2 regions of the Mesorhizobium sp. B3-2-1 genome follow, and region 2 is predicted to be linked to the other one. Evidence: riboswitches for the same ligand, from Rfam matches in the RefSeq annotation. Region 2 holds a riboswitch; the other holds the start of a gene.
What was found. Region 2 has a riboswitch for thiamine pyrophosphate ahead of thiB (thiamine ABC transporter substrate binding subunit). Riboswitches for the same ligand answer to the same signal wherever they lie in the genome.
Positions count from the first base shown of each region.

Region 1: another riboswitch for thiamine pyrophosphate. It lies ahead of FJW08_RS06650 (YkoF family thiamine/hydroxymethylpyrimidine-binding protein); the one in region 2 lies ahead of thiB (thiamine ABC transporter substrate binding subunit).

Region 1 is NZ_VFTI01000005.1:24,229-38,751, reverse strand. Features, by position in the region: gene FJW08_RS06735 (hypothetical protein) at 1-197, opposite strand, end outside; gene FJW08_RS06730 (alpha/beta hydrolase) at 590-1,498, opposite strand; gene FJW08_RS33350 (hypothetical protein) at 1,752-1,988, shown strand; gene FJW08_RS33230 (hypothetical protein) at 2,189-2,323, shown strand; gene FJW08_RS06720 (DUF982 domain-containing protein) at 2,392-2,637, opposite strand; gene FJW08_RS06715 (DUF982 domain-containing protein) at 2,649-2,885, opposite strand; gene FJW08_RS06710 (GFA family protein) at 3,011-3,454, opposite strand; gene FJW08_RS06705 (DUF3606 domain-containing protein) at 3,643-3,822, opposite strand; gene FJW08_RS06700 (DoxX family protein) at 4,447-4,872, shown strand; gene FJW08_RS06695 (hypothetical protein) at 4,925-5,230, opposite strand; gene FJW08_RS06690 (hypothetical protein) at 5,310-5,579, opposite strand; gene FJW08_RS32870 (hypothetical protein) at 5,848-6,240, opposite strand; gene FJW08_RS06680 (hypothetical protein) at 6,356-6,736, shown strand; gene FJW08_RS06675 (hypothetical protein) at 6,741-7,073, shown strand; gene FJW08_RS06670 (hypothetical protein) at 7,275-7,982, opposite strand; gene FJW08_RS06665 (glycosyltransferase family 39 protein) at 8,159-9,727, shown strand; gene msrA (peptide-methionine (S)-S-oxide reductase MsrA) at 9,904-10,422, shown strand; gene FJW08_RS06655 (hypothetical protein) at 10,601-10,909, opposite strand; TPP riboswitch at 11,195-11,308, shown strand; gene FJW08_RS06650 (YkoF family thiamine/hydroxymethylpyrimidine-binding protein) at 11,299-11,907, shown strand; gene FJW08_RS06645 (ABC transporter permease) at 11,951-12,754, shown strand; gene FJW08_RS06640 (ABC transporter ATP-binding protein) at 12,751-13,671, shown strand; gene FJW08_RS06635 (ABC transporter substrate-binding protein) at 13,610-14,523, shown strand, end outside.
Region 2 is NZ_VFTI01000009.1:162,826-177,348, forward strand. Features, by position in the region: gene FJW08_RS12200 (ABC-F family ATP-binding cassette domain-containing protein) at 1-420, opposite strand, end outside; gene FJW08_RS12205 (thiamine diphosphokinase) at 422-1,066, opposite strand; TPP riboswitch at 1,154-1,268, shown strand; gene thiB (thiamine ABC transporter substrate binding subunit) at 1,312-2,310, shown strand; gene thiP (thiamine/thiamine pyrophosphate ABC transporter permease) at 2,434-4,053, shown strand; gene thiQ (thiamine ABC transporter ATP-binding protein) at 4,046-4,822, shown strand; gene FJW08_RS12225 (M48 family metalloprotease) at 5,060-6,529, shown strand; gene FJW08_RS12230 (RNA polymerase factor sigma-32) at 6,546-7,409, opposite strand; gene FJW08_RS12235 (amino acid ABC transporter substrate-binding protein) at 7,728-8,501, shown strand; gene FJW08_RS12240 (amino acid ABC transporter permease) at 8,638-9,318, shown strand; gene FJW08_RS12245 (amino acid ABC transporter ATP-binding protein) at 9,315-10,085, shown strand; gene FJW08_RS12250 (CarD family transcriptional regulator) at 10,167-10,748, opposite strand; gene fdxA (ferredoxin FdxA) at 11,119-11,457, opposite strand; gene FJW08_RS12260 (RNA-binding S4 domain-containing protein) at 11,693-12,082, opposite strand; gene FJW08_RS12265 (helicase-related protein) at 12,093-14,523, opposite strand, start outside.

The DNA of each region.
Region 1 (14,523 bases), on a different contig from region 2:
CACTCGTTGCCGAACTGCCTGACATAGCGGTCATAGGTGTTGGGGCCGGTGGTCAGCACCACGGCACGGTGGCTCTGGATCATGGCCCGGATCTCGCCGCAGTTCATGGAGCGGCTGTCGGGCCGGGCATCGGCCAGTCCGGTCGCCGCGAGCACGACGCCCATCGCCGTCAACAGGGTCGGAATACGAGCGGACATGGAGGTTCTCTTTGGTTTGACACGATTGCGCGCGCAGCCGGTCCGGATTAGCGCTGGAATGACCGCATCCATTGTCGCACACAACCCGCATCGTGTCCGTTGGTTCCGCGACAGGCCGTGCGGCGTGCGCCTTCGGGCGCGGCGCCGGCGGCCGCGCAACCAAATCGGGCGTCGCGCATTGCTGGGCATGGACGGCAGGAAGCCTTACGAAACACCGCAATGGCGGCCCGGAAACGAGGGCCGTAAGGCGATGTGCTGTTCCTTCTGCGGCGGCCGAGACCATGGTTTCGAGGAGTGTCCGCGAAGATCCGATCCTTGCCGGCCTGGTGAACCCGACGGCGAGTCTACATCGGAGGAATCAGCCGGCTGATCCGAGGTGGCCGTGGCGGTGGCTAACCGGCCCCCGCCTTGACCTTGCCGAAGAAATCGATCAGCGCGGCAGCCGTTTGCCCGGGCGCTTCTTCGGGAAAGAAATGTCCGCCTGACATCGCGTGGCCATGCACGTCGTCAGCCCAGTTCCGCCATAGCGCCAGCGGTCCGCCTTCGCCGGCATACCATTCGGCGAGCGCGCCTTGCCCGCTCCACAAGGCCAGAACCGGGCAGGCGATGCGTCGGCCGGCGGCCTTGTCCGCCCGGTCGTGTTCACGGTCGAGCGTTGCCGCCGCCCGGTATTCCTCGCAGATCGCGTGGATATGGGCGGGATCGCGCAAGGCATCGATATAGGCTTGGCGGATGCCGGCGGGAAAGACATCGGGCGACGAACCCCAGCCGCCCAGCGCATTGTCGATGATGGCATCGGCGGCGCCCGCCAGCATCTTTTCCGGCAAGGGCTCGGGCTGCGCCAGCAACGACCACGGCCAGTAGCCGAGGGCCAGCCGGGCATCGGCCCGGTCCCAGGCGTCGGCCGTGGGCACGATGTCGAGCACGGCGAGTTTCTCGATACGATCGGGATGATCGAGCGCCAGGCGGTAGGCGACACGCCCGCCGCGGTCATGGCCGGCGACCATGAAGGAGGTAAAGCCGAGTTCCGCCATCATCGCCACCATGTCCGACGCCATGGCCCGCTTGGCATAGGGCGCATGATCGGCGCTCGATGCCGGGCAGGCGCTGCGGCCATAGCCGCGCAGGTCGGCGCATATGACGGTGAAACGCTCGGCGAGCACCGGCGCAATATCGCGCCACATCAGATGGGTTTGCGGAAAGCCGTGCAACAAAAGCACCGCCGGTCCGCCACCCGCGCTGCGCACGAAGATGTCGGCGTCCCCGATGTCGACGTCCATGGCTTGGAAATGCTCGAACATGGCCGGCCTCCGGCACAGGCAACGGTTGGAGAACGGGGTTGGTTGCAGCGCCTTTTGCGCAAGCGACGGCTATTTGCGCCGCCGACAACAAGTGGTCCCGGGCTGTGGAAGAGGGCGACAAGAAAGCCGCACCGGCTCCAACGGCCGGTCCCGCGAACAGCCCTCTCTTCGCCAACCTTGGGGCCAACCCTTGGGGCCAACCCTTGGAGCCAACCCTGTGGGCCAACCTTTTGGGCCGACGGGCGTTGTCCCCATGAAGGGAAAGGCCGCCGCGGGCGGCTGTTCAACGAAGGAGGCCGAGATGAAACCTCTCGCCATTGCGTCATGCGCCATGATGCTGGCCCTGGCGGTGCCGGCCGCGGCACAGGCGGCTCAGCAGGCGCTGGACCAGCAAGCCGACAGAAGCCGGGCACAAACGGATCAGGGCGGCAAGCAGCAGCCCGGCGGCGGCGGCCTGAGCGAAAAGCTCAACGATTGCGGCGGCGTGTAGAAGCCGCCGGCCACCGGCGACCAGGGCATGGCCGCGCCGGCGCCCGACGAAGGCAAGACGCCGATAATCAAGCCGGGCGAAGTGCCGCCCCAGCCCCCCAAGCAGTAGAGCTTGTCAGGCAACATTGCCATCGCGGCAGCGGAACCTCGCGGATCAGGAGACGTTTCTATGGCAAAACCGGACCCGGGAAGGATGAGGATGTGAAAGATATTGCCAGGATCGCTACGTTGCTTGTCTCTATTGCCGCCGTGATCGTGCTGATGCTGATGGCGCCGAAGAGCGTCGGCTTCGAGAGCTCCCACCCGATCGTGGACGGTGATCTGCCCACACAATGATCGAAGCTGGGATCGAACCCAGTTCCGCAAAGCAGGCGAGTACCCCTGCTTTTGTGGACTTGCTTGACTTACCTGACCAGAAGGCCGGCGTGCTCGCACAGCGCGGTGAAGGCCTCCTGCGCCTGCGCCGCGCTTTCATCGTTCTCCAGCGCCGACTCGACCTTTCCGCGCGCGGCCTGGTAGAAAGGGCCGCGCTTGGCGTGTGGCCAGTCGATCAGGATTTCACTGGCGTCTTGAAGCGTGGCCACCTCACGGATCGTGTCCGAGCCATGCGGCTTGACCCGCAGCGGTGTCGACAGCATCAAATCGGCCATTGTTTTTCCCGCTATTGGAGAATGCGCGCCTCGCGCGCGGCGTCGATCATCGCCCGCATCGCCTTTTCCGGCGGCGCCCAGCCATCCAGCGCATCGCGGCAGCTGCGCAGTGCAGCCCGGTAGCGCCGGCCTCGGCCGGCCGGCCAGTCACCGAGGCATTCCAGCCCCTCCCAGGCGCTGCGCACCACGCGCTCCCGCCCGTGGAAGAACTTCAAGCGGATCGGTCGGGGAAACATCTTGTCGTTCAACGGTCGTCTCCATGAATCGTGCATGTCGGCCAAGACCCGGGCAGGACCATGCACAGAGGAAGCCGCGGATAACGTCGCCGCCAGGGGAGGGTTCCAAGCCCGAACGATCAATTTTCAATCTGCTTTCAGTCGCGCGCGACGGCGTCCGACAACGGCCTGGGCACGGGCAAATCCGCGCCCTGCGCCTGTGGCCGGTCATGCTCGAACTGCTCGGCGTCGGGCAAGGCATGCAGCCAGGGTTCGCGCCGGCCGGTCCACAATTCATATTGCGGTGCCAGGTCCGTCGGTGCGACGTCGAGGCTGCCGAGCATCACCTCGGCCTCGTTGTCGTCGACCCAGGCGAGGCGGCTGCCGCAGGTCGGGCAAAAGCTGCGTGTGCCGTAGCTGGCCACTTCGCCCGATGTCTCGAAGGCATCGCGCGGCCAGATGGCAAAGGCCGAATAGACCGAACCGCCCGCCTTGCGGCAGTCCTTGCAGTGGCAAAGACCAACCCGCGACGGCTGGCCGGTGACGACGAACTGCACGCCGCCGCACAGGCAGCTACCGGTCCTGCGTGTTGTCTCGGACATGGTTGCGCCCTCCGTTTTCGCCTGCATGGCTTTGTCAGTTTGGCATGCCACGAGCCGACAGATGTTCGTCCGCCATTTCGTTGGCCAGAAACCGGGAAAAAGACATCCTGTTCGCCGGGCCCGGTTGACGCGGCACACGGCATCCCCAACGCGACGCCGGCGAAATGGTTGCCGCCTCGCGGCCCTTTCTATCCGCGCGCGGCCATGTGGTTGTCGAGCTTCTTGCGCGAAGGACCGTAGCGCTTGATGATGGTCTGGGCCTCGCTCTGCGGAATGCCGTATTTGCGCGCGAAGTCGGCGACCTCGTAAGTCTCCTCGCTCGAGACCAGCTTGCGGTCCTGTTTGGTCTTCGATTTGTCGTCGGGCATGTCGGGCCTCACTTTCTGTAAGCCGCATGGTCGCGCGGACGCCTAGATGTCGCGGTCAGACATAACACGGATCGGCCATGCTGGTTCCATGGCGGGTGGCGGTGACCGGCAGCCCTTACCGCCGGCCCGGTTCAGGCCGATGGAGGGGCCGGGTCGGCGCTGTGGCTGTCGGTCGCGCCGCATTCGGCGCAGGGCGCGCTGGCGCCGGGGCAGCCGCGGTAATGCGTGCCGGCGGGACAGCAAAGGCCGTTGGAACTCGTCCAGCGCGGGCACTGGAAAACCTGTCCGGTGCCGCCGCAGCCATCGCACTCCAGAACCGGTGACCTGACCAGATAGGACTTCGTCCCCAAGCTGATACTTGCGCCCAAACTCAACCCGCCCAAAATTACTGCACAGGACACGCCGTGCATTAGCCCCGGCTAACGATATCACGTTGCTGGTTACGGACAAGTTTCAGCATCGTTAATCGTTCGTGAACGCCTGGCGCGTGTCGCGGCGGCCGGCAAACCGGGAGGAAAATCGCGGGTCCATGAAAAATCGCTGGCCATGAAAAATCACTGGCAGATGTCGGATCCGCGCTCGGCGGCGCGTCCTTGGGGCTGATGAAACTGGAGGAATACAACCATGTCTCAAATCGCAGAATCGCCGTGGCAGACCGCGGCCCTTCTCGTTGCCCGCGTGATCTTCGCCGCCGTCTTCCTGATGGCGGTGACCTTCAAGTTCATGGGCATGGAGGCCACGGCGGGCTATATCGGGGCCGCCGGTTTCCCGTTCCCGCTCTTCCTCGCCTGGTGCGCGGCGATCCTGGAGGTGACGCTGGTGCTGTGTTTGCTCAGCGGTGCCTTCTTTTCGCAGGCCGCCCTGGTCGCCGCCGCCTATGTGCTGTTCCTGGCCTTTGCCTTCCACGGACCCAGCCACTGGACCGGCAACCAGGCCGAGTTCGGCTTCTTCGTCGACCATTTCTCGTTCCTGGCCGGGCTGCTGTTCGCGGCGGTCCACGGACCGGGAAGAATTCTGGCGCTGAACCTGGGATGGCCGGGCAGGGCATAGGCCCGCCCGGGGCAGGGCATGACGCTCGCCGGGGCAGGGCGTAAGGAGGGCCTTACATCTGATCGTTATAAGGCTCCTTCATCTGGCCGACCATGCGGGCCAGCTTCGAAAAGGACGGCATGTCCGCCTCCGGCTGGCACTGGTTGGCAAGTTCCAGCAGCCGGATCGGAAAATTGACGGCGTCGCGGCTCGACGCCGACATGCCTCCGGACCGCTCCTCGCCGGTTTCCGAGGCCTCGGCCTTGCGCAGCGCGATATCGATCTCCTCCGATGTGAGCACCCCCTTTTTGACCAGGACTTGGTTGATCGAGGCGACGGCCATCAGCAGACCTTCGAGTTGCAGGTTGGCGACGTTCATGGATTGCTCCCTCCATTGATCGCAGTGGAAACGCGTCAGCGGCGTTTCCGATCCCAGGACGCCGGTCGGCCGGAAGCGTCTACTCCTGCGTCAGGCGCTCGCCATATTCGCGCCACAGCGCCCTGACCTCCAGGCTGCCGAGGCGCGGGATCGAAGGATCGCCGCAGTCTATGGCAACGGTGCCGATGTCGTAGTTGGGGTAAGCGCCGGCGACGAAGCGGATCGCTTCGCCAAGCGAGTGCACCCGGATGATCGGATCCGCCTGGCCCTGACCAGTGCTGCGCACACCGGAAACCGTAGCCGGAGCGTGCCGCATCCTGAAGACGGATGCCATGGCTGGTCTGTCCATCGTCCTCTCCACAAGGCCGTGCGACGGGAATCATTCCATGAGCTGGCGCTGATGATTTCACAGGAACCGGCTGATGAAAAGCCGGGTGGATGTCAGGGCCGGCGTCATGCTCTTTCGGTCGAATGTGAATTTTTTCCTAGAAACGCGTTGACCCGGTGAGGGCAGCCATGCTACATATTCGTCCATGGTGCTGATTTGCGCCAACGACCCGCCACCAAGGCGGGTTTTTTTGGCCTGCTATTTTCCGTACTTCGAGACGTCCCGGTCGTCAGTCGAAGGTTGAGATCGGGATTCGCTTGACGACCTGAAAAACCGGTTCCTTGGCCGACAAGACATCAAGGCATGTCCAGCCGGTCAAGAAGCGATAGTGTGTCGCCGGGTGCTGCGTGAACTTCCACGTCTCCGACTGTGTCTTCTCAAAGGTAGCTCCTTCGACCCGATATGCGAAGTGGTGGGGAACGAGACCTTCCTTGGGCGCGCCCTCATTCTCGGTATTCAGGGGCATTTCATCGAGAATGCGGATGATCACCGAATGATTGGCGAACAGCACACGCAAGACATTGTGTTCGTCGCCGGGGATTGTGAAGTCCGCGACGACCGTGTCATCTGTCCAGCGCAATTCGCGCAGGTCGCTTTGGACGCAATCTATTTCCGGGGTCACGCTGATAGGATGGTATCGAGGCAATTGGTGCTTTCTATCCGGTCTTTGCACTTGGCCATGGCGACGCCGCCTTTGTGACTGAACCCTATTTTGCGAACCTTCAAGAGACAATCCCATGGCACGCTACGCCACCATCATCACCGGCGATGACGGCCTTGAGGTCGTCAGCGCCATCGGCGAATTCGAGGGCGCGGGACCGCAGGCGCGGCTCGGCCGTGTCGAGCAAGTGGCGCCCGGCGTGCTGATCGGCATGGTGCGGGACGAGGCCGGCGGGTTCAACTTTCCGCTGGCAGGCATCGACTGCCGCGCTGTCGGTCTTGTCATAGCCAGGCTCAAGGCGCGGGCCAATGCTGCAAAACCATCAAGCGCTGCAAAACCTGCCGGAAGGCCGAAGCGCGCCAAGCGGGCCGGGAAGAAGTCCGCTCGCTCGAAGAAGGCGGTCCGGCAAACCAGATCGGCGTCGCCGAAGGCGGCGGCCGGCGATGCCTTGGGGTAAGCCGATGGCCGACGAAACCGATGCCGAGCCGTCGCGCGCCAAGGTAAGGTCGGCGAGGCGCAAACCCGCCAGCCCGGCAGCCGCGAAGAGACCTCGCCCGAAGCGGATGAAGAAGACACTGGGCGACGATTTTCTTGCCGCCGTGCGCGCCGATTTTCGCGCCCACGGCGCCGGCGTCCTCGCCGAGGTGCGGGCCGACAAGCCGGACCAATATCTCAAGATCGTGCTTTCGGTGCTGCCCAAGGACATCGATGTCGCCATCAACCAACTGGACATGCTCTCGGATATATTGTTCGAGGTGATCGTGCGGAAGTTCAGGCCAGCTGGGGAGGAATGATTCTGGGCCTTGCCTGGCGTTGAGAATCTGCGGCTCGGTCGAGCCAAAGCCCGCCTTGGCTCGCGCCGGGGCGGGCTTTTTGCGTTTGTGGCTTCTGAGGTGGCCCAAGGCGCGTTTGAATGGATCGAGGCGACGCGCGCTCAGGTCTTCATCTTCATGTCTGCCGTTCTCCCGGTGCCCGGCGGGCTTGCGTGACATGCCTCAGGCCAGAATGTTGACGGCTCGAGCCGCGACAAGCGCGATCGTCAGCAGTGAGATCATGGCCTCGCCCATCATGAGCAGCTTGGCGCGTTGGGAGAGCGGCAACGTGTCGGTTGGCGAAAACGCCGTTGCATTGGTGAAGGCGAGGAAGAAATAATCGACGAAGCCCGGCAGCCAGTCGCGGATTTCGCGGTCGCTCAGGGTCATTTGCGGAAACAGGAAATCGGCATGGGCGCGTGTGACGAGGCCGCAGGTCGGCGGCCCGCCCCGGTCGGTGCTCCAGAACCACAAGGCGAAGACGATGACGTTGGTTATCCAGATGTTGAGCGCGTCGACCAGCAGCGTCTGGCCGCTGGAGCCGGCGTGGCCGGCCAGCAAGGCACGCACCAGGAACACCAGGGAGCCGCAGTTCATGACGCTGACGACGCCGGTCATCACCAGAGCCGTCCTACGGATCATGACTCGAAACCGGCCAACCAGGTACCAGTGCTCCTCCTCGACCGCTTTCTGGGTGGCGGCCTGCGTCCAGGCGGTGGCCACGGACAGGGGTACGAGCAGGGCGGCCTCCAGCCCCGGCGCCAGCCAGCGTGGGCCGAACGAAAGATCGTTGATCACCAGAAGCTGCAGGCAGATGATGACGAGGACCGCCGCGCGCGCCAGCCAGAAGTCGAGCGCGCGGTGGTGGATGACGGCATGCTGGTGACGCATCGAGTATCCGGGATGTTCAAGTGGGATCAGTGTGCGGGCTGTTCTGCCCGGTGTCGGCAATGAGAGGACGTAGTTCCTGCTCAATCTTGGCCTTGCAATGACCTGCAAGTATACTTTTTGGTAAGCTTTGATGTTGGGACTGTTCGGCAAACCAGGCGATGTGGTCTAAGCGCCGCATGGCGGGAATCGACGACTCCATCGATCGTTGGGTGCCGGCAGGGCTGCCTGCCGTGGAACTGGATTCGTCGTCGGTCTGGTCCGCCCTGCTTCGGCACCCCTGGTATCTGCTGGCGCTTTTGTGCCTGATGCAGATCCTGTTCTGGACGGTGGTGCCAGCACTCATCGATCCCGCGCCGCCCGGCGATGTCGTGGAAGGTTTCATGTGGGGCCGCGAGTGGGTGCTTTTGACCTACAAGCATCCGCAGCTCCCCGGCTGGCTGCTCGAGACCAGCCATCTTCTGACCGGATCGTTCCGCTGGCCGCAATATCTGCTCGCCCAACTGACGATCTCGGCCACCTTCGTCCTGGTCTATCTGCTGGCCCGCGACATACTCGGACAACGCCGCGCGCTGGCTGCCGTGCTTTTGATGCCATCGATCTATTTCTTCGGCTGGCCAACCGCGCAATTCAATCACGACTATGCGCAGATGCCGTTCTGGGCCGCGATCTGCTGGCTGTTGTGGCGCGCCGGCCGCGGCGGTGGGCCAGGCTGGTGGCTGGCGCTCGGACTGGTGTCGGGCATCGGGCTCTACGCCAAGTTCTCCACCGGCCTGCTGCTTGCCTTCGGCGGCCTCTGGCTGCTCTACGAGCCGCGCGCGCGGAGCCGGCTGGCGACACCCTGGCCATGGCTTGGCCTGGCCGTTTTTCTCGCGGTCGCCGCGCCGCTGGCCGTCGCACTCTACCGCATGGATTTCCTGCCGCTAACCTATTTCGCCGACCGCGACGCCTGGGTGAGCGAACACCGTGCGCGCCTCTACTATGTCGGTGTCCAACTGGCCGGGTTCTGCGGCTTCCTCCTAGTGCTGGCGATATCAGGGCTGCTGCGGCGCACGCCTGCTCCGCAAGAGCCCGTCGAGCGCGGTACGCTGGTCTATCTCACGTGGATGGGGCTTGGCCCGGCGACGCTGATCATGGTCGCCTCATTGTTCACCGGCGCCGGCGAAGCCTGGGGCGCGCCGATGTACAATCTTGTCGGCGTGGTGGTGCTCGCCTTCCTCGGCCACCGGCTCAGTGCCCTTGAGATGCGAAGGCTGGCGGTCTGCGCGTTCATCTGCATCGTCACCATGTCGGGCGCCTATGCGGCCATCCGCTGGACGAACTGCAATGTGCGCGGACGCATGGACGCCGTCTGCTGGCCGGCGCAGTCTGTCTCGGACGAGGCAGAGGCAATCTGGCACGCGGCGGCGCCTGGCCGGCTCGACATCGTCGGTGGCGACACCAATCTCGCCATGCTGGCGGGCCTCAATGCCTATGACAAGCCGTCGATCTTCACCGACCTCGATATGCGGTTCGCACCCTGGATCTCGAGGCAGCGGTTGCGCGACCATGGCATGCTGATGGTTTGGCGGGGTCCTGGCGTGCCGTCATGGCTGCGGGCATGGTTGGGCAATATCCCGGTCAAGACCGTTCTTTTTAACTGGTCGCGCGCGGCGCCGCCGGTGGCGATCAGTTTTGCCGCCATTCCGCCTGGTCCGCGGTATCTGCCGGTTGCCGCCAGCAGCCGGACCCGGCATCCGCGCATCTGAGCGGCGTCATGCAACCCATTCCCTTTGATGCGTCTTTCACGGGTGCAACCGAATGGCCGCTCTGGACGAAGCAGGCGACAATGCCCATCTACGGGAATATCCGAATTTGTTGTCGCGCAATTCCCGATTGAAAGCCGCTACAGTTTCCCCGGGATTGCCTTTTGAGGAGACCTTACATGGCGACTTCGAGCGAACGTGCAGTGCTTGCCGGTGGCTGCTTCTGGGGTATGCAGGATCTGATCCGGCGCTTCCCGGGCGTCCTCGCCACGCGTGTCGGCTACAGCGGCGGCGACGTGCCTAATGCCACCTATCGCAATCATGGCACGCATGCCGAAGCCATCGAGATCACGTTCGATCCGGCGAAAATCAGCTTCCGCCAGCTTCTGGAATTCTTCTTCCAGATCCACGATCCGACGACGCGCAACCGCCAGGGCAACGATGTCGGCATGAGCTATCGCTCGGCAATCTACTACACCAGCGAGGAGCAGAAGCGCGTGGCGGAGGACACCATCGCCGATGTCGATGCCTCCGGCCTGTGGCCCGGCAAGGTCGTCACCGAACTCGCGCCGGCCGGCGCGTTCTGGGAGGCCGAGGCGGAGCACCAGGATTATCTGGAGAAATATCCCAATGGCTACACCTGCCATTTCGTCAGGCCAAGCTGGAAGCTGCCGGTCCGCGAAAAGGCAGTTTCATGAGTTTCTTGGCAGTTGGCAGGTATAAGCGCCCGCCGATTGCCGCAAGACCATATCAATCGCGGCTGTCCGGTGGTTGACAGTTCGAATCGGCGCGAGCCGCCGGCCGGTCGTGACGGATACTAAAACCAATGCGCATGGAAAGCGCGGAACTTGCGTCCGCGCTTTCCATGCCGCGAGACTACTTACCGCAGTTCTTGTCGTTCACGGTCGGCGCAGTCGCGTTGCCATTGGCATCCGTCTGCGCGCCCTGCGGATTGGTCGGGCAATTCTGATCCGCGTTGGAATTCATGTCTCCTGGCATGGTGGTTATGCTGTTGGTTGCGCCCGGGTCGATTGTATTGGGCGAAGCCGGGGTACTTGGGTCTACGGTGACCGACTTGCCGCTGCCGCCCGACCCATCCGCGCCGGCCGCGCTATTGCTTTGCGCCATGGCGGATGTTGCAAGGGCAATGGTGAAGGCCGAAGCCGCGAGGATTTTCGTGAGCATGGCTTGTCTCCATTCTGTGAATTCGTCGCGGGAGCGGTTCACAGGCTTCACGGAAGCAACTGACCGCTCTATCTTTTTGTTTTGACGCATTCCGGCAGGAAAACCGCTTCGCACTTTTCCTGCGATTGCGTCTGGCGACTGGTGGGACAACCTCTCGGCCTCGCGAAGGTTCCAGACAGATTTCCGGGCCGGCGGGCACCCGATTGCCTCTGCGCTGGCGCAATGCTTTTGTCGCAGCTTGCTGAAAAAATAGCTTTCCCAACCGATCGAATGGTGCTTTAACGCCGCCATCCACAGGGGTGCTCCGTACGGTCGGGGCTGAGACGGGGGCGGCAAGCCCACAGACCCTAGAAGCTGATCTGGGTAATACCAGCGGAGCGAGGCGGGCGATGTTTTCAGGCGCACAGGTTTCCCTATATCCCATGGCCGACGATTTTGTCGGCGTCATCCTGGGCGCGCTCGGCGCGCTCGATCCGTATCGCGACAGGCTCAGGATCGAGACCGACGATATCTCGACCCTGCTGGTCGGCCCCCCCGAGGTGTTGTTCCCGGCGCTGCGCGACCTTTTCGTGGCTGCGTCCGGCAGCGGCAAGCATTGCGTGCTGTCGGCCACCATTTCGCGTGGCTGCCCAGGTGAGCCGGACGATCCGATCTGCCGCTCCGACACGTTCGGCGGACCTGCCGGGCCACTCGGCCCGCGCAAGCAAGCCGCCATTGCCGCCGTGCGCGGTGCGCCCGCCACCGGCCAGCCAGCGGCGGCGCAGTTCTCGCTGTATGTGATGGGCACGGACGACCACATGGACGAGATTTATGGCTGCATCGATTTCCTGAAGCAGTCCGGCGTCTACGATCGCTCCAAGAATTTCTGCACCAAGTTGCGCGGCGATGCCGGAGCGATCTTCTCGGCGCTCGATGAAGCCTTCTGCCGCTTCGGGCCAGGCGCAGGTCACGTAACCCTCGACGTCACGGTTTCGGCCAACAGTCCCGCTGCCGTCTGAACCGCTCGCGCCGACGCGCGAGCGCCGTCAAGGTCATTCTCTCGTGGTTTCATCGTCATTCAACCCGCGTCACCTCGCGGGCTCCTTCGCCCAGGCAGCGCCGGCCGTGATATCGATCGGTCTGGTGTTCGTGGCGTGGGAACTCTACGCAAACCATTCCGGCATCAAGCCGACGGTTCTGCCGCCGCCCTCGCGCGTCTTCGAACAGGCGGTGCTCAATCGTGACGCGCTGCTCGACAACGCCGTTCCCACCATCCGCGCCACGCTGATCGGTTTTGCCTGTTCGCTCAGTACCGCCTTCGCGCTATCGATGCTGGTCGACTTCTTCCAGCCTTTGCGGCGCGCGCTGTTTCCCGTGTTCATCGTCAGCCAGACCTTGCCGCTGGTCGCCATCGCGCCATTGGTGGTGCTGTGGTTCGGTTTCGGGCTGATGCCCAAGATCATGCTGGTGGCGCTGGTCACCTTCTTCCCGATGCTGGTGGCCCTGGTGCAGGGCTACGAGGCTACCGAGGTCGAGATCGGGCAGATGCTGCGCGCCATGGGAGCAGGGCGCTGGCGGGTCTTCATGCTGGCACGGTTGCCTTCGGCGCTGCCTTATTTCTTCGCTGGCCTCAGGATTTCCATCACCTACGCCGTCGTCGGCGCCATCTTCGCCGAATATGCGGGCGCGGCCAAGGGGCTGGGCATCTACATGCTCAACGCCAAGAACAATTTCCGTCCCGACCTGGTGCTCGCCGCCGTTGGCGTCAGCGCAGCGCTCACCCTCGTCCTGTTCGGGCTGACGGTGCTGCTGCAGCGTCTTGCCATGCCCTGGGAACGAGCCGCTGGAAAAGGCCCGCAAGCATGAGCCGGCTCGAATTGCGGCACATGCGCAAGGCCTTTGGCGGGCTCGAAGTGCTCGCCGACATTTCGCTGCGCGTGGATGCCGGCGAATTCGTCTCCATCCTTGGGCCCTCGGGTGCCGGCAAGTCGACGCTGTTCCAGCTTCTGACCGGTGCCGAGCATGGCGAGGGTGGGATGTTCTTCGACGGCGCGCCGCTCGACGATCATGGCAGGCATTTCGCCTTCATGCCGCAGCGCGACGCGCTGATGCCGTGGCGGCGCATCCTCGACAACACGACGCTTGGGCTCGAGGTGCAAGGCGTCAGCCGCAAGGCGGCGCGGACGCGGGTCGCGCCGCTGTTTGCCGAGTTCGGGCTTGCCGGCTTCGAGCGGCATTTCCCGGCGCAGCTTTCGGGCGGCATGCGCCAGCGCGCGGCGCTGCTGCGTACCGTGGTGCAGGAACGCGACATGTTGCTGCTCGACGAGCCGTTCGGCGCGCTCGATGCACTGACCCGCGCGGCCATGCAGCGCTGGCTCGAACAGATGTGGCGGCATCATCGCTGGACGGCGTTGCTGATCACCCATGATGTACGCGAAGCCGTGTTCCTATCCGACCGCATCTATGTGCTGTCCGCGCGGCCGGCCCGTGTCGTGCGCGAGATCAAGGTGCCACTGCCGCGCCCGCGCGATCCAACCAGCGCTGCCACACGGCAGGCCGGGGCACTCGAGGCCGAGATCCTCGATATTTTGCTCAACCTCCAGCCATCCAAAGGACATGATCATGACAGACTTGACGCGCAGGCAAGCTCTGCTGCTCACACTTGCCGGCAGCGTACCGCTGATCACCGGATCGAGCCGCTCTTTCGCGGCAACGCGGAAGGTGACCGTCGCCCTCGACTGGACGGTCAACACCAACCACATCGGGCTGTTCGTCGCGCGTGACAAGGGGTTTTATCGCGAGGCCGGCCTGGAGGTCGATATTGTGCCCTACAGCGACACCGGAGCCGGCACGCTTGTCGCCAACCGCGTCGCCGATTTCGGCATCAACGGCACCATTAGCCTGTTCACCCAGAAGACCGCCGGCGCCGACTTGAAGGCCGTCTATGCCGTGGTGCAGTCCGAAACGGGTCGGCTGGTGTTCAATGCGGCGCGCAGTGCGATCAAAAGCCCGAAGGATCTGGATGGCCTAACCTATGGCGGTTTCGGCAGTGCCTGGGAGAACGCGCTGATCTCGACCATCATCCGCCACGATGGCGGCAAGGGCGGTTTCGAGACGGTGACGCTCGGCACTTCCGCCTACGAGGCGCTGGCCAACGGTTCGGTCGACTTCACGCTCGAAGTATCGACCTGGGAGGGCGTCGAAGCCGAACTCAAAGGGGTCAAGCAGCGCAGCTTCGTCTACGCCGACTATGGCGTCCCCGACGAGCACACGACGCTCATCTCTTCGAGCGAAGCGTATCTCAAGGCAAACCCAGAACTGGCGTCGTCCTTCATCCAGGCAACGCGGCGCGGCTATCAGTTGGCGGTCGATCATCCAGAGGAAGCCGCCACGCTGCTGATCGCGGCCAACAAGGACGCCCTGACCAATCCGGCGTTGATCCATGCCTCGTTGAAGACACTGATCGAGGGGCACTATCTGCGCGGACAAGACGGTGCCATCGGCATCATGAATCCGGCCAAGATGGAAGCGATCGGCTCCTATCTCTTCGCCGCCGGCATCCTGCACGACGCCGATGGCAAGATTGTCGCGCAACGTCCGGATTTCGCGGGATATTTCAGCAACGAGTACCTCAG
Region 2 (14,523 bases):
AATGTCGGGCTCGGGCGCCATGACACGAGCAAGCGCGGCGCGCCTGGCCTCGCCGCCGGACAGGTCGCCCGGCCGCTCCTCGCCCGACAGGCCGAGATGCTCCATCAGATAGCTGGCGCGATAGGGATCGTCGGCCGGCCCTAGTCCGGCCTCGACATAGGCGCGCACATTGGCGAAGCCGTCCATGTCGGGCATTTGCGGCAGATAGCGTACTGTCGCAGAAGGCTGGCGGAACACCTCGCCATCCTGCGGTTCGATCAGGCCGGCGGCGATCTTGAGCAGCGTCGACTTGCCGGACCCGTTGCGGCCGACCAGCGCGATCTTGTCGCCGGCCGAAGCGGTCAAGGCGGCGCCGTCGAGCAGCGGCGTGCTGCCGAAGGTCAGTCTTATCCCGTCGAGATTGAGAAGAGGCGGGGCCATGTCAGCTTTCGGGCAATGGATAGGGATGGGCGAGCAGCAGTGCGCGGCCATGGCCGAGCGCGATGTCGAGGCGGCCCTTGACCTCGTTGGAAATGGTCAGCGACGAACCGAAAGCCACCTCGACCTTGTCGAGCGGCCATTTGGCGCCGGTTACGGTCAGGCCGGAGAGTTCGGAAAAGCCGAGTATCGAAAACAGCGTGCCGTCGGCATAATCGAAGCCGGCCCTGCCGAGCAGCAAGGGGACAGCTTCCTGGGCGCCGCTGGTCAGAAGCACAGCTGTTCCGGCCTCGGCCAGCCGCAGGCCAAGCGCCAGATGCAGGAAGGCGTGATCGGCGCGCTTGCCGCCGAAGGCGCCCGCCAGCACAAGACGAGTCGCCCCGCGCTCGAGCGCTGCCGCGATCGCCAGTTCGCCGTCGGTCTTGTCCTTTTCCGCCGGGAAGGTTTGCCGGGGCACGGCGGCGAGACCTTCCGGCAGATCGGCCGGCACGGAATCGAAATCACCCACCCACAGTTCCGGGACAAGGCCCAGCATCGGTGCATGGCCGATGCCGGCGTCCGCGGCGATGACGCGCGAGCCTTCGACCTGGCGGTCGAGCCGGGGCGTGCGGATGAGATCGCCGCCAAGCAGGATGGTGAATGTGCTCATATCCTGTCGCCCTTACCAGCCCGGCACGGGAAACGGAAGGCGGCAAACTCCCACTTGCGCGTCCCATCAGCCGGGCCTATGTGTCGAAACGCTCTAACGGGGTGCCGGACGCGACTTTCGCGGGCCGGCTGAGAGGTAGTCTCGCCAACCCGCTGAACCTGATCCGGTTTGTACCGGCGGAGGGATTAGACGTTTCGGACAATCCGACGCCTCAATTCCTTTCAACGCAAACGAAGGAGGCGCCGATGCGCACGCTTTTATATTCTCTCGTCGCAGCCGTGGTAGTGACCCTGTCCGGGCCGGCTTTGGCCAAGGACAAGCTTACCGTTTATACCTATGAGAGCTTCACCGCCGACTGGGGTCCAGGCCCGGTGGTAAAGAAGGAATTCGAGGCCGAATGTGACTGCGATGTCGAATTCGTCTCGGTCGCCGACGGCGTGGCGCTGCTCAACCGTGTCAAGCTCGAAGGCGCAGCGACCAAGGCCGACATCGTGCTTGGCCTCGACACCAATCTCACCGCCGATGCCAAGGCGTCGGGCCTGTTCGCGCCTCATGGCACGGTGAGCGATGTCAATGTGCCGGGCGGCTGGAGCGACGATACTTTCGTCCCCTTCGACTACGGCTATTTCGCCGTCGTCTATGATACCGAGAAGCTCAAGACGCCGCCGAAAAGCCTGAAGGACCTGGTCGAGGGCAGTGCCAATGACAAGATCGTCATCGAGGACCCGCGCACTTCGACGCCGGGCCTCGGCCTGCTGTTGTGGGTGAAGTCGGTCTATGGCGACAAGGCACCGGAAGCCTGGGCCAAGCTCAAGGCCAAGGTGCTGACCGTGACGCCGGGCTGGAGCGAGGCCTACGGCCTGTTTACCAAGGGCGAGGCGCCGATGGTGCTGTCCTACACCACCTCGCCGGCCTACCACATGGTCGCCGAAAACACCGAGCGCTACCAGGCGGCATCCTTCGAAGAGGGCGAGTACCTGCAGATCGAGGTTGCCGGCATCACCACCACGGGGGCCAAGAACCCGCTGGCGGCCAAGTTCATGGCTTTCATGACCGGGCCGAAATTCCAGGACGCCATCCCGGAGAGCAATTGGATGTTCCCGGCCGGCAAGACCGACAAGCCGCTCAACCCCGCCTTCGACAAACTGGTCAAGCCGACCAAGACCTTGCTGTTCAGCCCCGAGGAGGTCGCCGCCAACCGCAAGGCCTGGGTGGACGAATGGCTGGCGGTGATGAGCAAGTAGGTTTTGTGGGCTAATCTCGTGAGATGACCGCTCTACGGCGCCCCCCTCTGTCCTGCCGGACATCTCCCCCACGAGGGGGGCGCCAAGGAACACAATGTTTCCCAAGTCGATCGTTGGTTCTCAGTGCAACGCGCATCTGATCCCCGCATCACCGCCGGCATCACCGCGCTCGCGGCAACCACACTGCTGATCGGCGGCGCTTTTGCCGGCCTTTTCATCGAAGGCGCCCACGATTTTTCCGGCGCCTGGGCCGCCTTCGATCCTTACCTCTTCCGTGTCGTGCGCTTCACGCTCTGGCAGGCGGCCCTGTCGACGCTGCTCTCGGTCGGGCCCGCCCTGTTCGTGGCGCGGGCGCTGTCGCGGCATCCACGTTTCCCCGGCCGCGCCTTCATCCTGCGGCTCTTCGCCGTGCCGCTGGCTCTGCCGGCGGTCGTCGCGGCGCTCGGCATCCTAGCGCTCTACGGCCGCGCCGGCTATTTCGCCGGTCTGTTCAACTGGGTTGGCGGCCGGGACTGGCCGGGCATCTATGGCCTGTCCGGCATTCTCGTTGCCCATGTCTTCTTCAACCTGCCGCTGGCCACCCGCCTGCTCCTCGAGGCGCTGCAGACCATTCCCTCAGACCAGTGGCGGCTGGCGAGCCAGCTCGGGATGGGAGCGCGGCCGGCATTCCGGCTGATCGAATGGCCGACGCTGCGCGCCGCCTTGCCCGGCGTCGCCGGACTTGTCTTCATGCTCTGCATCACATCCTTCACCATCGTGCTGACGCTTGGCGGCGGGCCGGCCGCGACGACGCTGGAGGTCGGCATCTATCAGGCATTGCGCTTCGATTTCGATCCCGCGCGGGCTGTCGCGCTGACATTGCTGCAGATCGGCTTGACCTTCACCGTGGTGCTGGCGCTGACCCGGCTCGGCGCCAATGTCGTCGGCGACACCAACCTGCCGGTCGCGCCGCGCCGCTATCTCTCGGTCAACAGGACCGAGGCCTCGCTGAACGCTATCCTCATCGTGTTGGCTTCGCTCTTCGTTGCCGGGCCGATGGCGGCGACCGTGGCGGCCGGATTGGGCGCCGATCTCGGCCGGCTGGCCGGCGAGGCCACTGTCCGGCAGGCGACACTGACCAGTGCCGTGCTCGCTTTCCTGTCGGCGCTGCTTTCGGTGATGCTTTCGCTGGCCCTGACCATGGCGCGCCGGGCGCTGGCGCTGAACCGCCGCTCCGGCCCAAGGACACTGCTCGAACATGCCACCGATACCGGCGCCGGCTTTGTGCTGGTCGTGCCGCCGATCGTCATCGGCGCCGGCTGGTTCCTTCTGTTGCGCCATGTCGGCGATGTCTTTGCCATCGCCCCGCTCATGGTCGTCACCGTCAACGCCGTCATGGCGATGCCTTTCGCGTTGCGCGCCATCCGTCCCGCCTATGACGCGGCAAGCGAGCGTCACGAACGGCTCTGCGCGCAGCTCGGCATTTCCGGCTGGGCAAGACTGCGGCTGGTCGACTGGCCGTCGCTGCGGCGGCCGCTCGCCACCGCCTTTGCGTTCGCCATGGCGCTGTCGCTTGGCGATCTCGGCGTCATCGCCCTGTTCGGCAGTGATTCCGTGCAGACCTTGCCCTACCTTCTCCTGGCTCGCATGGGCAGCTACCGCACGCAGGACGCCGCCGGCCTGGCACTGCTACTCGGCCTTGTCTGCCTGGCACTGGTGCTGGCAGCGGACCGGCTGGGAAAGGGGATGGCCCGCGATGTTTGACAGGGCTGCTGACGGCAAGGGGGTTACGGTGCGGCTGGACAAGGTCTCGTTCAGTTATGGCGAGGCATTGTTCGCCTTCGATGTCGAGTTCACGGCTGCGCAAATCACCGCCATCATGGGGCCGAGCGGTTCGGGAAAGTCGACGCTGCTCAATCTGGTGGCGGGGTTCGAGACGCCGAGATCCGGGCGCCTGCTGATCGGCGGGGCCGATGTCGGTTGCGAGCCGCCGGCCGTGCGGCCGGTGTCGATGGTGTTCCAGGAGAACAATCTTTTCGCGCATCTTTCCGTCGAGCAGAATGTCGGGCTCGGCCGTTCGCCATCGTTGCGACTGACCGATGCCGACCACGCCGATATCGCGGAGGCGCTTGGGCGCACCGGCCTTGCCGGCAAGGAGAAGCGGCTGCCGCGTGAACTTTCGGGCGGTGAGCGCCAGCGCGTCGCCCTGGCTCGCGTGCTGGTGCGTGACCGCCCGGTGCTGCTGCTCGACGAACCCTTCGCCTCGCTCGGACCCGCGTTGCGCGACGACATGCTCGACCTGGTTGCCAGCCTCCATGCCGAGCGTGGCATGACGTTGCTGTTCGTCACGCACCAGCCGCAGGATGCCCGCCGGATCGGCCAGAAGGTGGTGTTTCTGGACAATGGCGCCGTCGCCGCCACAGGCACCTCCGACGATTTCTTTGCAGGGGCTGGTCCGGAGGCGTTCCGGCGCTACATCGGTGCGGCTGCCGGAGATGCCTTATCACGAGATATTGCCCGGAAGCGGACATAATTTACGCTCAAACCGGCCCGAGGCGATGTGGCGCTTGCTTGCCATGACTGGAGTAGTGTGGCTAGGTCCGCTCGATACCGGTCCGGCACAGGCCGTGATTTGCCTACAGCATCTGCTGCCCGCCCCGAGCGCGCGACCGACGCTGTAGCAGTTTGTTTTGCGCATGACACGGTCCGTTGGCCATGCGCAAGGACCTGAAAGGAAGCCATTCTGGCGATCGGCGCTGACAGGCTACGAATGAATCCGCTGGCGCGCTTTCTCGCGCTCGCCGGCTTTGCCGTGGCGCTGGCAAGCTGCCAGATGTTTACGCCTCCGGAAGTCCAGGAATCCGGCTTCCAGCCATCCGACAAGCCGATCACGGTGGACAATGTCGCCGCCAACAACAAGCTTGCCGAACTCGCCAAGGCGCAGCATCCGCGTATCCTGGCGACCTATGGTGGCGAGTATTCCGATCCCAAGCTCGAGCGCATGGTCGCCAAGGTGGTCGGCAATCTGACCGTGGTGTCGGCTAACCCGACCCAGACCTATCGCATCACCATCCTCAATTCGCCCAACGTCAACGCTTTCGCGCTGCCGGGCGGCTATCTCTACATCACGCGCGGCCTGTTGGCGCTGGCCAATGATTCGTCCGAGCTCGCCGCCGTCATCGCGCATGAAATGGGACACGTCACCGCCAATCACGGCCTGCAACGCCAGCAGCTGGAGGCCGAGGAAGGCCTTGCGACCAAGGTCGTTTCCGATGTGCTCGGCGACAGCCCGACCGCCAAGGCAGCACTGATCCGCGGCAAGCTCAGGCTGGCGCAGTTCTCGCGCAACCAGGAACTGGAGGCTGACGCCATTGGCATCAAGTCGATCGGCGAAGCCGGCTACGATCCCTATGCCGCCGGCCGCTTCCTGCAGTCGATGTCGGCCTACACCGATTTCCGTTCGATCAGCGGTGCCACGGACGCCAGCCTCGACTTCCTGGCCACGCATCCCAGCACGCCGCAACGCATCGATCTGGCACAGCGCCACGCCCGCCAATTCGGCGCGCCCGGTTTCGGCACGCGCGATCGCGATTCCTTCCTCGCCGGCATAGACGGCCTGCTTTATGGCGACACGCCGGAAGAGGGCTATGTGCGCGGGGAAACCTTCCTGCATCCGGGTCTCGGCGTGTCGTTCACGGTGCCGGACGGTTTCATCATCGACAATTCGGCGGCAGCGGTGACGGCAACGGGTCCGGGCGACATAGCGATCCGCTTCGACGGCGTTTCGATCGACAAGAACCGCGCCTTGACCGACTATATCAGAAGCGGCTGGGTGGCCGGCCTCGACGACAGCACCGTCAAGCAGGAAACCATCAACGGCAATGAGGCCGCGACCGCGCATGCCGGCGCCGAAGGCTGGCAGTTCGACATCGCGGTGATCCGTGCCGGCGGCCAGGTCTACCGACTGCTGACCGCGGCCCCCTCGGCCAGCGCGTCGCTGGAAACGGTGGCGCGCTCGGTCAGTGGCTCTTTCCACATCCTCAGTCCCGCCGAAAAAGCGGCCCTGAAGCCGCTGCATATCCGTGTGCTTACGGTGCAGCCAGGACAGACCATGGGTTCGCTTGCCGCGCAGATGGTGGGCGTCGACCGCAAGCTCGACCTGTTCCGCGTGCTCAACGCGCTGTCGCCGGGGGCCGCGGTTTCGGCCGGCGACAAGGTCAAGATCGTCACCGACAAGTAAGCGCCGTTGCGCGAGATCAGGCGGCAGTCGCCATGAATTCCGGGTTCTGCTTCACCAGCGCGACCTTGAGCTTTTCCAGGGCGCGGGCTTCGATCTGGCGGACGCGTTCCTTGGAAATGCCGAGCGTCTCGCCGAGTGCCTCGAGCGTGGCGCCCTCGTCGGTAAGCCGGCGTTCCTCGATGATGCGGAGTTCGCGGGCGTTGAGCGCTTGAAGCGCCTCCTTCAGCCAGAGCGCGCGGCGCGCGATATCGATCTTGTCGCCGACAATCTCGTCGGGCAAGGGATCGTCCGAGACCAGGAAGTCCATCCGCTCGGTCGCACCCGCATCGTCGGCAAGCGGCACGTTGAGCGAGGAATCGGGCGCCGACAGGCGCGAATCCATCAACGCCACATCAGCTTCGGAAACGCCGAGCGCAACCGACACCTCGCGGTAGAGGGTTGTGTTGGAGAGTGGTTCGGCGCCGTTCGCGAGACGGGCGCGCAACCGCCTCAGATTGAAAAACAGGGCCTTTTGCGCCGAACTGGTGCCGCCGCGCACGATCGACCAGTTGCGCAGGATGTAGTCCTGCATCGAAGCGCGAATCCACCACGTCGCGTAGGTCGAAAACCGCACCTCGCGCTCGGGCTCGAAGCGAGCGGCGGCCTCGAGCAGACCGACATGGCCTTCCTGGATCAGGTCGCCGAGAGGCAGGCCGTAGTGACGGAATTTCGAGGCCATGGAAATGACCAGCCGCATATGGGCAACGGTGATGCTGTGCAACGCATTCTGATCGTTGTCCTGTTTCCAGAGCAATGCAAGCCGATGCTCCTCGTCGCGCTCAAGGTAAGGCGCCCTCATTGCCGCGCGGACCATGACCCGACCTGCCGTGTCTTCCATCATAAGGCGCTCCTTGGCTCAGGCGTGCGAATGACAAACTGGCAAGAACCGGCTTGAAATGACGGCGTCGTGCCCTAGAACAGCCAAAACTGCCATGCGCGGGAAAGGTTCCGCTGGAGCAGGCAAGCGAGCGATGACGTCCGGGCAATTTCGGCACGGCTGCCCGGACTTCCGATGCTGCAAAGAAATTTCTTTTGGAGTATTTGATTTTCAGAACTGAGCCTTTTTGAAATTTCGTTCCTTATTTTTTCGATCCGCATCTGTCATTTTCCAGCCCTCACAACATGCCTGACATCAGGCCAAGGACGGGATCACAGAAAAATGAAATGGCTCAAGTCGCTCATTATCGCCGGAACGCTGCAGGCCCTGGCGGTCACATCGGGCCATGCCGGCGCCAATCTCGACCAGATCAAGCAGGCTGGCGTCATCAAGGTCGGCACGGAAGGCACTTACGCTCCCTTCACCTATCATGATGCATCCGGAGCGCTCGTCGGCTTCGACGTCGAAATCGCCAAGGCGATCGCCGAAGAGCTCGGCGTCAAGGCGGAGTTCCTCGAGGGCAAGTGGGACGGCCTGATCGCCGGCCTCGACGTCAAGCGATATGATGCCGTCATCAACGAAGTCGGCATCACCGATGCCCGCAAGGCCAAGTACGCTTTCTCCGATCCCTACATCGCCTCCAAGGCGGTGCTGATCGTGCGCGGCGACAACACCGACATCAAGACCTTCGCAGATCTCAAGGGCAAGAAGGCGGCGCAGTCGCTGACCTCCAATTTCGGCAAGCTGGCCGAATCGAATGGCGCCGAACTGGTCGGCACGGATGGCTTCGACCAGTCGATCCAGCTGCTTTTGACCGGCCGCGCCGACGCCACCATCAATGACAGCCTGTCGTTCCTCGACTTCAAGAAGCACAAGCCCGACGCCAATGTGAAGATCGCCGCCCAGGAAGAGAATGCCGATTACTCCGGCGTCATCGTGCGCAAGGGCGATCCGGAGCTGGTCGCGGCCATCAACAAGGCCCTTGCCGACATCAAGGCCGACGGCACCTACCAGAAGATCGCCGACACCTATTTCGGCCAGGACGTCTCGAAGTAATCATAAAGCGGGGCGAGTAGCCGCCCTGCAGCCCATCCAGCGGCGAGCCGTCTTTGACGGCTCGCCGCTTTTGTCGTGATATGGCTGACGCATTCGCGCTTCGATGACGCTGCCCGTCCATTCCGGAGGATATTTCGTGCCGCACTGGCTGCAACTGATGCTGGAGTCGCTGCCCTCGCTGCTGTGGGCAGCGTTGATCTTCACCGTGCCGCTGACGCTGCTTTCCTTCGTGCTCGGCCTGACGGTGGGGCTGGGCGCGGCGCTCGGCCGGCTGTTCGGGCCGAAGCCGCTTGTGGCGCTCGTGCGCTTCTATGTCTGGATCTTCCGCGGCACGCCTCTCCTAGTGCAGCTGTTCCTGATCTTCTATGGCCTGCCGTCGGTCGGCATCCTGCTCGATGCCTTTACCGCGGCGCTGATCGGCTTCACGCTCAACATCGGCGCCTACACGTCGGAAATCATCCGCGCGGCGATCGGCTCGGTGCCGAAAGGCCAGTGGGAGGCCGCCTATTCGATCGGCATGACCTGGAGCCAGGCGATGCGGCGCACCATCCTGCCGCAAGCCGGCCGGGTGGCGGTGCCGCCGCTCTCCAACACCTTCATCTCGCTGGTCAAGGACACGTCGCTGGCCGCCGCCATCACCGTGCCGGAGATGTTCCAGGCGGCGCAGCGCATTGTCGCCACCACCTATGAGCCACTCATCCTCTATGTCGAGGCGGCGATCCTCTATCTGGCGATGAGTTCGGTGCTGTCGGCCTTGCAGACGCGGCTGGAGGAGCGGCTCAACCGCTATGGCGGCTTCCTGGAGGCACGCTCATGATCGGCCTCGCCAACATCGAAAAACGCTTTGGCGACAATCTTGTGCTGAAGGGGGTGACGGTTGCCATCGCCGAGGGCAGCGTCACCGCGCTGGTCGGTCCTTCGGGCGGGGGAAAAAGCACGCTGCTGCGCTGCATCAACCTCTTGGAGATCCCGACCTCGGGCATGGTGCGGATCGGCGACGAGACGCTCGAGTTCCGCCCGGGTGGCAAGGTGCCGGCGGCGGACATAAGGCGCCTGCGCCTGCAGACCGGCATGGTGTTCCAGAATTTTCAGCTGTTTCCGCATCGCTCCGCCATCGAGAATGTCATGGAAGGCTTGGTTACGGTGCTCAAATGGTCGCCCCAGCAGGCACATGAGCGGGCGGCCGCGCTGCTGGAGAAGGTCGGCATGGCGCACAAGGCCGACGCCTGGCCGGCGACGCTGTCAGGTGGCCAGCAGCAGCGCGTGGCGATCGCGCGGGCTCTCGCCCCGTCGCCGAAAGTGCTGCTGTGCGACGAGCCGACCTCGGCGCTCGACCCCGAACTGGCGCAGGAAGTTGTCGACGTGCTTGGCCAACTCGCCAGCGAAGGCACGACCATGGTGATTGCGACGCATGATTTGCGCCTCGCCTCCAAGATCGCCCAGGAAGCGGTGTTCCTCGACGCTGGCGTCGTGGTCGAGCAGGGACCGTCCGCCACGCTGTTCGGCAATCCGGAGCGCGAACGGACCAAGCGGTTCATCGCCACGCTGAAGCAGGAGGCGGCGGAGAAGGGCGGTGGCGCATAAGCGCGGTATCCGCAGCAATCCCAAAGACAAAAAACCCGGCGCGAGGCCGGGTTTCGTTAACTCAACTCGAAGGCGAAAAGCTCAGGCAGCTTCTTCCTGCTCGGCTTCCTCGTTGTCGGCCTTGGCGCCACGCTTGGGGCCCTTGTTGAGGTTGACCTCGATCAGGCGCACGGCTTCGGTTTCCGACATGCGGTTTACGGCCGCGATCTCGCGAGCCATGCGGTCGAGCGCCGCCTCGTAGAGCTGGCGTTCGGAATAGGACTGCTCCGGCTGGTTGTCGGCGCGGTAGAGGTCGCGCACGACTTCCGAGATCGAGATCAGGTCGCCCGAATTGATCTTGGCATCATATTCCTGGGCACGACGCGACCACATGGTGCGCTTGACGCGGGCGCGACCCTGCACGACCTTCAGCGCACGCTCGACATAATCCTCCTCCGACAGCTTGCGCATGCCGATCGAGGTCGCCTTGGCGACCGGCACCTTCAGGCGCATCTTGTCCTTCTGGAAGTCGATGACGAACAGTTCCAGCTTGTGACCGGCCACTTCCTGCTCGTCGATCGAGACGATCTGGCCGACGCCATGCGCCGGATAGACGATGTACTCGCCGGTCTTGAAACCGTGACGCGCGGCTGTGGACTTCTTCTGCGGGGTTATCGTTGCCATTACGCCCTGAACTCCTTGTTGTGTGCCGGCGGCGGTGCCGGCTGAACTCACGTGATCGGTGTCACCCGATCATTAGCCGCACAACAGATGAACCCACCGGAAAGGCCGGGACCGGCAAACCGCACGAACTGCGACCGCCTGGCCCAGATCGCTCTGGTCCGGAATGGGATTTTCACCTTTCAGTGATTTGGGGCGTCTGCGCCATAAATCGACGTTGTGTCACCGGCATGTTTCGCTGATGTAACACAAAAAGTCGGAAGAATCAAGGTTTTGCTGCGTAAGCGAAGGCCACAACCGATCGCCGCCTGTCAAGGCGGTTAATCCGACGTGCCTGTTACGCTGCGTCATACAAGCCTTTACAGCGGTGTTGTCAATCGCCTTCGCCGGGCTCGGCGGAGAAGTATTTCTCGAACTTGCCGGTCTCGCCGTCGAAGGTCTTGGCGTCGGCCGGCGGCTCCTTCTTGGCGGTGATGTTGGGCCATTTCTCGGCATATTCGGTGTTGATCTGCAGCCATTTGTCGAGGCCGGACTCGGTGTCGGGCTTGATCGCGTCGGCCGGGCATTCCGGCTCGCAGACGCCGCAGTCGATGCACTCGTCGGGATGGATGACGAGCATGTTCTCGCCTTCGTAGAAACAGTCGACAGGACAGACCTCGATGCAGTCCATATATTTGCATTTGATGCAGTTGTCGGTCACGACATAGGTCATCGGTCGGCTCCGGGATGTCCCGTTTTTGTTGGCTTTTTTGTGAGGTAACGCCTTTGTCGGCCGCTTGCAAGGGTGGCTATTCCCAGTGGCGCCAGGGTTTGGGAATGGAATTCCAGGTGGGCGGTGCCGCGAGGGCCCGACATGCCCACAGGCCGTCCCGTTTGCCGGTCCCGGTTCTGCTTTTTGTTTGTCGTTTGCCCTGGGAAAACACACCCCCGCGTCTGGTCGGCAAGGCTCAATCTTCGTCGAGCAATCGGTCGGTCTGGCGGCGCTCTTTCTTGGTCGGGCGGCCGCTGCCTGCCTCGCGCAGCGCCGGGATAGCATCGGGAAGTGCGTCGGCCTTGGCTGCGGCGGGCGGCGGCGACATGTCTTCATAAAGAGTGCGAGCTTCCTCGGCAGGGCCGCGCCGCACACCAGCGCCGAGCACCTTCCAGACGAAGATACGCCGGTCGAGCGTGATGGTCAGCACGTCGCCTGGCTTGACCAGATCGGAAGCCTGCGCTGCTTTGTCGCGATTGATGCGCACGCGACCGGCGACTACCAGTTTGGCCGCCAGTGAGCGCGATTTCACCGCGCGCGTGAAGAACAGCCATTTGTCGATGCGCTGGCGGCCTTCCGCAACCATCGACGCGAGCCTACTTCTTTAATTGGTCGCGCAAAGCGGCGAGCTTGGCGAAGGGTGAATCCGGATCGAAGCGCACCGGACGCTCCTCGCGCGGCTTGGGCTGGAAGGCGGGCTTTCCGCCCCCCTTGCCACGATCGGCACCCTTGCCTTCCGGGCTGCCGCCCTTCCAGTCAGGCCGACCTTCGCGGCGGTCGGGACGATCGCCTTGCGGGCGGCCGTCGCGGCGCTCGGCGCCTTCGCCTTGCGGCCTCGGCTTGAACTTCGAGCGGTCGAAGCGCGGTTTGCCGGCGCCGTCGCGGCGCCCTTCATGAGCGGGACGGTCCGCGGGCGTGCCTGTTGCCGGTCCGTCGCCGGCATCGGCAGGCGCGTTGCTTCGGCCGCGCGCCTGTCCGGCTTGCGGGCGGTTGTTGCGGCCATCGCGATGGCGCGGGCGCTGGTCAAAGCGACCTTGGCGCCACAACAGGATCGGTTTTGGCGCTTCGGCTTCCGGCGCAGGTTCGCTGGTGGCTTCCGCCACTGCAGCCGGTTCGGCGGCATCCGTCGGCGCGGAGGCTTCGACGATCGGCTCCGCCGCTGCGGCTTCCTCCGTGGGCGTGGCGTCGACCTCGGCAGCTTCAGGTTCGGCCTGCGGTTCAACCGGGGCCGGCTCGGCGGGTTCAACAGCGGCTTCGGCTAAAGGCTCCTCTTCATCCGCAACCTCAGTCGTGGCTTCCGACTGCTCTTGTGCGACAGGCTCTGCTGCCGTTTCCGCGATGACCTCGGCTGGGGCTTCGATGGCGGCCTCGGCGGCTGCCGTTGCCGAACCCTCGACCGTTGCCTCCGCGGCCGCATCTACAGCGCCGGCTTCCGTTACTGCGGCTTCCACTGCCGCCTCTTCCGCCGCCTTGGCCTGTTCCGCGCGGGCTACCTCTTCGGCTGCCTGCTTGGCAGCGGCGGCTTCCCGCGCGGCAGTGTCCTGCGCTTCCAGCCGTGCCTTGACTTCCGCCACCGGTTTCGGCTCGGCGCGATAACCGAGACCCTTGAGGATCTCTTCCATGTCGTCGGCGGTGGCGCCGAGGATCGACATCATCGGCGGCGTCACCATGAAGGACTGGCCGTCATAGGCGCCGTCCGGTCGCTGGCCGAGGCCGGGCTTCCAGTTGGTCGCCGGGCGGATCAGGTCGGCCAGCCGCTCGAGAATATCGATGCGCACGGCGCGGCGGCCGAGATTGCGGTAGCCGGCAAGCTTGTAGAACGCCTTGTCGAAGGCCGGATCGATGACAACAGAGGTGCGTCCCGACGCCAGCGCATGGACGACGTCGCCGAAGCCCGGCTTGTCCTTGCCGTCGTTCTTCAGCGCCCAAAGCAAGGTCACCAGTCCGGCGGGTGCCGGCTTGATCAGCGCCGGCACGAAGACGTGATAGGCACCGAAGCGCACGCCGAGCCGGCGAAGTGCCGCGCGACCTTCCTGGTCGAGCGACTTCATCTCCTCGGCGATGTCGCGGCGATTGATGAGGCCGAAATTCTCCACGAGCTGGAAGGCGATGCCGCGGCCGATACCGGAAATCTGCTCCGCATTCTTCAAGTCGACCAGCGGCTTGAGCAGGGATTCGATCTGGAAATTGACGAAACGCTCGGCGCGCGCGGCGACCTTGTCGCGGGCCGGGCCGGTGAGTTGTTCGTCGGCCAGCAGCACCAGCCGCGGCTTCAGCGCGTCCTCGCCCGAAACCAGCGTGCCGATCGGTGCGCCGATCCAGCGCAGGGTGCCGTCCGAGCCGAGCGCGAGGTCGCCATTGGCGCAGGCGCCGAAGCGCTCCGCACGGGCCTCGAATTCGGCGGCCAGCGCTTTTTGCGCGGCCGTGCGCACGGCCTTGGCGTCCTCGCCGCCGGCGGTCTGGTCGGCGGTGAAGCGGAACCCTTGCAACTCGCCGACATGATGGCCTTCGACAAGGACGGTTCCGGTAGGACTGATTTCGGCTTCGGGCATGGTATTTTCTCTAAGGCGCCGCATGAGGACGGAAGTCCTGCGGTCTACGAAGCGTTTCGTCAACCGCTCATGCAGCGCATCCGACAATCTGTCTTCGATTTCACGCGTCTTTTCCCGCCAGTGTGCCTGATCGGCCAGCCAGCCGGGCCGGTTCGACACGAATGTCCAGGTGCGGATCTGGGCGATGCGGTGCGACAGCGTGTCGATATCACCCTCGGTGGTGTCGGCGCGGCGCACCTGCTCGGCCATGTAATTCTCGTCGACATGGCCATGCCGGGCGAGGTCCATGTAGATCGAGGCGATGAGGTCGGCATGCTGGGCCGGCGCAATCTTGCGATAGTCGGGCAGCGCGCAGGCTTCCCACAGCAGCGCCACGCGTTTCGCATTGGTCGAGAGCGCGCGGATGCCTTCGTCGCGGGAGAGATGTTCGAGCGCCTGTGCATCGACGGCCGGCAGCGCGCGTGTCAGGCCTTCG